DNA from 2 places in the Afipia sp. MLSD5-FHT05B12 genome. Region 2 is predicted to be linked to the other one. Evidence: predicted binding sites of a transcription regulator. Region 2 holds the regulator's gene; the other holds the start of a gene.
The links. Region 2 encodes LexA, which represses DNA repair genes until DNA is damaged. Its sites were predicted from a motif close to TGTTCNNNNTGTGTTCNG; they were not measured.
Positions count from the first base shown of each region.

Region 1: the regulator LexA is predicted to act here: its motif matches at 1,556-1,573, upstream of AC1Q6J_RS20345 (ribonuclease T2 family protein).

Region 1 is NZ_JBXAFS010000022.1:24,770-28,537, forward strand. It holds gene AC1Q6J_RS20340 (23S rRNA (adenine(2030)-N(6))-methyltransferase RlmJ) at 1-553, opposite strand, end outside; gene AC1Q6J_RS20345 (ribonuclease T2 family protein) at 722-1,462, opposite strand; gene AC1Q6J_RS20350 (hypothetical protein) at 1,638-2,138, opposite strand; gene AC1Q6J_RS20355 (hypothetical protein) at 2,313-2,612, shown strand; gene AC1Q6J_RS20360 (DUF3617 domain-containing protein) at 2,634-3,161, shown strand; gene AC1Q6J_RS20365 (hypothetical protein) at 3,324-3,539, opposite strand; gene AC1Q6J_RS20370 (thioesterase family protein) at 3,628-3,768, opposite strand, start outside.
Region 2 is NZ_JBXAFS010000006.1:183,957-187,724, reverse strand. It holds gene AC1Q6J_RS11095 (molybdopterin molybdotransferase MoeA) at 1-825, shown strand, start outside; gene lexA (transcriptional repressor LexA) at 1,026-1,733, shown strand; gene AC1Q6J_RS11085 (ComEC/Rec2 family competence protein) at 1,747-3,768, opposite strand, start outside.

The DNA.
Region 1 (3,768 bases), on a different contig from region 2:
CCGCGCTGAAGCCGTCCGCCAGCCGCTTGAACTCGTCGCGGCTCTCGAACGGCGGATCGATCAGCACCAGCCCGCGCCGCTCCTTCGGCGGCACGAACGCGGGCAGCCCGGTCCAGCCATCGAGATCGACCACGCGCGCCTGCTCGTCACGGCGCAATGCGCCGATCAGCTGCTTGCGGGCGCTGGGCTCCAGTTCGCAGGCGACCAGACTGTCCTGCGGCCGCAGCAGCGCGCGCGCGATCAGCGGCGATCCCGGATAGGCGGTGAGATCGCGCTGCGGATTGAAGGCGCGAACAATGTCGAGATAGGGCGCGACCAGCGCCATCACCGGCTCGGACAACCGCGCCTGCATCAGCCGCGCGATGCCGGTGCGCCATTCGCCGCCGCGCTCGGCCTCGCTGCCTGTCAGATCGTACAGCCCCGCGCCGGCATGGGTGTCGATCACGCGAAACGCGGCGAGCTTCTCGTGCAGATAGGTGAGGATGCGCGCCAGCACGATGTGCTTGATGACATCGGCGAAGTTTCCGGCGTGGAATGCGTGACGGTAGTTCATGGCGCGACAGTTACGACATCGCGCGATGAAAGTAACGCGAGTTGCGTGAGTGAATCCGTCATTCTGAGGTGCGAGCACTTGCGAGCCTCGAAGGATGACGGTTGAGACTATCGCCGTCGCCCTTCGAGACCTCCGCTACGCTGCGGCGCCTCAGGGTGACGGCACGGACTATCCCCCGCGCACCGGCGGCATCACCAGCTTGTCGCGGCGGCAGGACCGGCGGTCGATTTCCTCGCAGGCGCGGAACTGCAAATCCTTGCTCATGCAGATTCGCACTTCGCTGAGGCGCTTGCTGTCGCATTGCACGGCAATCGCTGAACTCGACAGGCCGGGATTGGCCTTGATGAAGGCATCCTCGACGTCGCCGGGAGTCACCAGTTTGGCGTCGGACAGTTCGAGATAGTCGGCGGGAATCTTCACCGCCGCGCGGGCCTTGCGGATGTTTTCGAAATACGCGCGCGCGCTCAGCCCCGAACAGGTGCCGTGCTTGTCCCATTCGTTGTAGATCAGCCCCGGCGCCGGCATCAGATCGAGCATCGAGGCCATGATGTTGCGGGCAAGCCGCGGCGACGGCCGCTGGCAGTAGTTCGGAAAGCCGCGGTCGTATTGCGGCCACAGCCCATGCACGACAAAGGAGAACGGCCGGCCGGCGCACTGGGCCTGGATGCCGCGGCCGGAATTGCCGCGTTCGTGCGCGGCCTGACAGAACGACGGCGACCACGACAGCGACAGCACGTAGAAATCGAATTCCCCGGGGGCATTCTGGCGCTTGTCCTGCGCCGCCGCGGAGCCCGCAATCGCGCCGGCCATTGCAAGGCCGAGCAGCGGGGCGATCAGCCGATGAAATGAACGAAGGGAAAAACCAGATGAAAAACCTGCTGCCGACGAACCGGACCTGAAACCGAACATGGCGACGCCCCCCCCCCAACTCTCTCCGCTTCCACCGGCCAACGCCGGATCGTTGACGCGCGGATGACCCCGCTCAAAGCCTAGTCAGGCCAAAAGAACATTTCAAGAACAAAATCGCCCCGTCCACCGTGAAACGGACGAGGCGCTTTGAATACGACGAAACGATTCGCGAAGCTTACGGACGCGCGGCCTTGCAGGACGGGTTGTAGGCCCAGTTGCGGTCGAGGCCGACCACGCACCATTCGACGCCTGAGTCGTATCCGGCGAAGCCGCCGTCCTCGATGATCGAGAAATGCACCTGACGGGCGCGGCCATCGTTCAGCATGGCGCTGGCGGTGCAGAAGCGGCGTGGAATGCTGTTATTGGCCCAGGCCCGGAACGCGACCTCATGGACATTGGCGTAGCCGGTGATCTCCAGGGCGGAATTCCAGAACTTGCCCTCTTTTTCAGCGAACTGCTGGGAAATGGTGCCAAGCACCTCGTTGCAAGGGCGCATCGCGCCATCGTAACGCGGGCCGGACAGCCAGAAATTCCGCTCAAGCACATTGGCGGCCTCGGCCGCCGGGCTGAGCGCCATCAGGCCGGCCACGGCGCCCAGCGCCACGGCAAGAGTCAGTTTGCCAAGAATCTGTTTGCCAAGAGTGTGTTTGCGAAGTGTCGAGAAAAGGTCGCGCATGGCGGTCCACCGGAATCCGGGATGATGTTGCGCCGGAAGGTGCCGCGAAGCCATCAGCCGGTCAAGTGCAGCGCGGCAACACTTGGCCGCCAACCCCCGCCGAAACGCACGGGCATTCTTTCCATGGCAGCCCGGCCGCCTTATGGTGGGGAGGAGATTCCAAGGGAGACGACGATGCGAACAACAGGTACGGCGATTCTGGCTGCGGTCTTCGGAGCACTGATGAGCGCGCAGGCCAACGCCTGGTTCGACACGGTGCCGCCTTTCAAGGGCAACGACACCGGCGGCATCATCGCCTATTCGCTCTACAAGGACGGCGTGGACATCAAGGCGCTCGCGGTCAACCACTGCGCCAGCTACGGCAAGTCGGTGAAGCTAACCGGCACCGATGCCCAGTACGGCGGCTACATTTCCTTTGCCTGCGTCTGGGTCCATCCGGGTCATCTCAACCGGCCGCTGCGCGTCGGCTACTAAGCTCCTTTCAGGAGACCGTCCATGATGCGAGTGCTTCCGCTCTTTCGTGTCATGGCGCTGGCGATTGTCTGCGGCGGACTTGCCGGCCTTCCGGCGCTGGCCGACCCGGTTGAAATGCCGAGCCGCAAGCCGGGCCTCTGGGAGCTGAAGCTGGACAAGGCCGGTGCCCAGACCATGCAGCAATGCACCGACGCCACCACCGAAAAGGAGATGGCGGCGGCCTTCGGCCCGATGGCGAAGGAGATGTGCTCCAGGCAGGACATGAAGAAGACAGCGACCGGCCTGGTCGTCGATTCGACCTGCAAGATCGGTAACATGACGTCGGTCTCGCACACCGAGTTCAACGGCGATTTCAACTCGGCCTACACGGTGACGACCACGGCGAAGAACAGCGGCGGTTCGGCGGGCATGCCGGCCGAGACCACCAACGTGATCGAAGCGAAATGGATCGGCGCCTGCAAGCCGGATCAGAAGCCCGGCGATATCCTGATGCCCGGCGGCATAAAGATGAACATCAAGGACATGAAGGCGATGCGGCCGAAGCAGTGATCGTGCTTGGCCTTCTCCGTGGAAACACGTCGTCCCCGCGAAAGCGGGGACCCACTGTCACTGAATTTTATATAGATGCTGCCCGCCCGCACCTGACCGGAGGGCCCGGTGGTTATGGATCCCCGCTTTCGCGGGGATGACGATCGGGGTGTCTCGATATCGTTATTTCCCGATTTTCCAGGGATCGTACTTCTCTTTCGAATCCGGGACGTTCTTCATCGCGGCCCTGGCGGCGGCTTCTTCGCGGGCCATCCGCTTCTGCGGATCCTCGCCCTTGGCCTGCGAACCGCCGCTCGTGTCGGGGCGTCCCCTGCCCTGTGCATGGGCCTGCCCGGCGAGCAGCATCACAGCCGCGGCGGCAATCAATACGAGTCTCATCGGACGTCTCCGTTGGGGGCGAAGAAACCTAGCCCCGTTCAAGGGCCGGGAACAATCAGAAATGCCCAAGATCAGGCGCACGGCACTGTCAGGCCACGCCGAACCGCTTTTCGAACGCCGCGATATTGATCACGCCGCGCCGGTGGGTGCCGTCGCCGATCTTGCGGTCGCCGTCCCACGCTTCCACGTCGAACAGCACGCTCTTGGCGTCGATCTGCCGGACACGCGA
Region 2 (3,768 bases):
AGAAACATCCGCCCCGCCGGCATCGATTTCCGCGAAGGCGACGTGCTGTTACCGCGCGGCACCCTGCTCAATGACCGCGCGCTGGCGCTGGCGGCCGCCATGAACCATCCACGATTGCCGGTGCATCGCCGTCCGAAAATCGCAATCCTCGCCACCGGCGACGAACTGGTTCCTCCGGGCACGACGCCCGGCCCCGGACAGATCGTCCACAGCAACGTCTTCGCACTGGCGGCGCTGGCGCGCAGCGAAGGCGCCGATGTGGCTGAACTCGGCATCGCGCGCGACACGCTCGAAGACACCTCCGGCGGGATTCGGCGCGCCCGCGATCTCGGCGCGGATGTCCTCATCACCACTGGCGGCGCGTCGGTCGGCGACCACGATCTGGTTCAGGCCGCGCTGAAAGCCGAGGGCTTCGACATGGCCTTCTGGAAGATTGCGCTCCGTCCCGGCAAGCCGATGATGAACGGGCGGCTGGGGGCGATGCGTGTACTCGGTCTGCCGGGAAATCCGGTGTCGTCTTACGTCTGCGCCTTCCTGTTTCTGGTACCGCTGATCCGTTCCCTCTCGGGGCGAACGATGGTCGACCATCCGCTCGAACATGCCCTGCTTGGGCGCGAACTGCCCGCCAACGACAAGCGGCAGGACTACCTGCGGGCGCGGCTCGCACCCGGCGGCGACGGCATGCCCGTCGCCACCTCGGTGGGCGCCCAGGACAGTTCGCTGGTTGCGAATCTCGCCGCGGCCAACGCGCTGATCGTCCGGCCGCCGCATGCCCCAGCCGCTCCTGCCGGCTCGCCCTGCACGATCCTCCGGCTGCCAAACTGACAATCGCGTTTCCAATCGCCGTTCGTTGACGTGAAATTAAGGGGTTGCGGAACACATATGGAACAGATAGTGTTCGTTCATGATTTGTTTCGAGTGACTCGCAACTCCTGAGTGTCCCCTTCCATTCTTTCGCAGTGGGGATCCAGAGAGGCGCGGCTTCGGCTCAAACTCGAGCTTCTAGGGATCGGGGACCTATTCAGATGCTGACACGCAAACAGTACGAGCTTCTGCGCTTCATCAACGAGCGGCTCAAGGAAGCTGGTGTTCCACCCTCCTTCGACGAAATGAAGGATGCGCTGGACCTGCGGTCGAAATCCGGCATCCACCGGCTCATCACCGCGCTTGAAGAGCGCGGCTTCATCCGCAGGCTCGCCAATCGCGCCCGCGCGATCGAGGTCATCAAACTTCCCGAACTCGGCGTCAATCCAGGCGGCGCCCGCCGCGGCTTCACTCCGAGCGTCATCGAAGGCAACCTCGGAAAGGTCCGCACGAACACTTCCGGCGGTCCCGACGAAGATGCCAGCTTCCCGGTCTCCGTGCCGGTCATGGGCCGGATCGCGGCAGGTACGCCGATCGAAGCGTTGCAGACCCGCAGCCACACCATCAACGTGCCGCCCGACATGCTCGGGTCCGGCGAACATTACGCCCTTGAGGTGCGTGGCGACTCCATGGTGGAAGCCGGCATTCTCGACGGCGACACCGTGCTGATCCAGCGCAACGAGACCGCCGACACCGGCGACATCGTGGTCGCGCTGATCGACGAGGAAGAAGCCACCTTGAAGCGCTTCCGGCGACGCGGCGCGTCCATCGCGCTGGAGCCTGCCAACGCGGCCTACGAGGTTCGTATCCTGCCGCCCAACCGTGTGCGGATTCAGGGCAAGCTGATCGGGCTTGTTCGCAAATACTGAGTTCGTCTCAAAATCAATCATCCGGCCGGAGATCGCTTTCCGCCGGTGTGGCATCAACGGGCTGCGCCGGACGGTTTGGCCGGCCAGCGGGTGCTTCAAGCTCATTCTCCACATTCGCCGGCGACCACGGACGATCCACGCCGCGCGGACGGTTGGCTGTGATCGCGTGACCCTCGGTGGTTTTGCGTAAGGCAAGCGTCCCTCGCCTGCCAAGCATCTCCTGATCCAGCACCATGGCCGCGCAGTCAGCCGGCGGCTGCCGCAGCGTCACGATGACGGCAGCCCGCGCGCAGTCGTCCATGAATCCTTCCGGTTTCAGGGTCAGCGCAACGGTCGATCCATCCGCAGCCTGCACCACGCATCCGGATGCGTCGCACGAGACGCCATCGGTCAGCGACGCGTCGGTTGCCTTGCGCATGTCAGCGTCGGCTGAGAGCCATTCGCGCGACAGGAACACATCCTTTCCGGTGCGCATCAGACGCAGCTTGCCGTCCTTCCCTCGCACGGCGACGGTGTGACCGTCTCCTGCCACAAGGATATCCGGCTGCGGCGTGGTCAGCGCCCAGATCGTTGCGAATGCAATGAGCCCTGCTCCCGCCCATCGCAATGGCGTCCGCAACAAACCGAGCGCAATGATGCCCGCGCTCATCAAAGCCAATGGGCCGGTGCCGAAGGCTGCGATCTGGCCGATGGCGCCGGGCAGCGCCGCGACCCACTGCGACACCGCAACCATCCAGCCGATGCCGACATCCATCAGCCGCCAGAACACGCCGTCGAAGCCAAACGGCATAGCGAGCAGTCCGAGAAGTCCAGCCGGCATCACCAGCACCGAGACCACCGGCATCGCCGCGAGATTGGCCAGCACGCCATAAGGCGTCACGCGATGAAAATGAAACGCCGCATACGGCATGGTCGCGAATCCGGCCACCAGCGACGCCAGCGCCAGCATGATGATCTCACGCCCACCCCACAGCGCCGCGCGCGCCACCCGCGAGTTGTCGGGCGAGGCGAACAGGTTCGGCATGCCTATCTGGATCAGCGTCACGAGACCCAGCGTCGCAGCGAACGACATCTGGAAACTCGGGTGGACCAATGCTTCCGGTGCGATCAGCAGCACGATCATCGCCGCGACCGCGAGTGTGCGAAACGTAATCGCGCGCCGGTCGACCATCACCGCGATCAGCACCACTGCCGTCATGAAGAACGAGCGCTGCGTGGCGACCTCCGCGCCCGACAGCAACAGATAGAACGCCGCGGCGAGCAGCGCCGCGACCGCCGACCATTTCTTGATCGGAAACGTCACGGTGAGCGCGGGAAACAGCGCAAGCAGCGCGCGCACCGCGAAAAACACCACGCCTGCCACCACCGCCATGTGATAGCCGGAGATCGACAGCACGTGGCCAAGCCCGGAAATGAACATCGCATCGTTGACCGGCGCGGAAATCGCGTCGCGCCGCCCCGTCAGCAGCGCCGTCGCAATGGCGCGGTTGTCTCCGCTGACTACGCTGCGAATCCGCGCGTCGATGGCATCGCGCATGCCCTGCATCGTGGCGGCATAACGCAGATACGTGCCGCCACCGCGCGGAGCCTCGACGGTCTTGATCGCCCCCATCGCGAATCCTGACGCCCCGATGCCCTGAAAGTACATGTCGCGTCCGAAGTCGTAGCTTCCCGGACGCAGCGGCGAGAGCGGCGGCAACAGCCGCGCCTTCAGTTCGACGAAGCTGCCGACCGCAGGCGCGGTCCCCTTTTTAACCGACAGCCGCACACGCTCGAGCTTGATCCCGCCACGCGGAGACTCCATCTCCTCGACCCGCAGTACGAAGCGGTCAGTGCGTTCGCGCTCGTCACGGGTCTCGACGAAACCCTTCATCGTCACCGAGAACATCGGGCGCGCCAGCACGCCATGGGCGACACGCGCGGTCTTCAGCGTGGCTGCCGCGAATCCTGCCGCCAGCGCGGCCAGCATCACCATCAAGGGAAAGACGCGGCTGCGCCGCGCGACGAATGCCGCGGCACAGAGCGCAAATGCCGT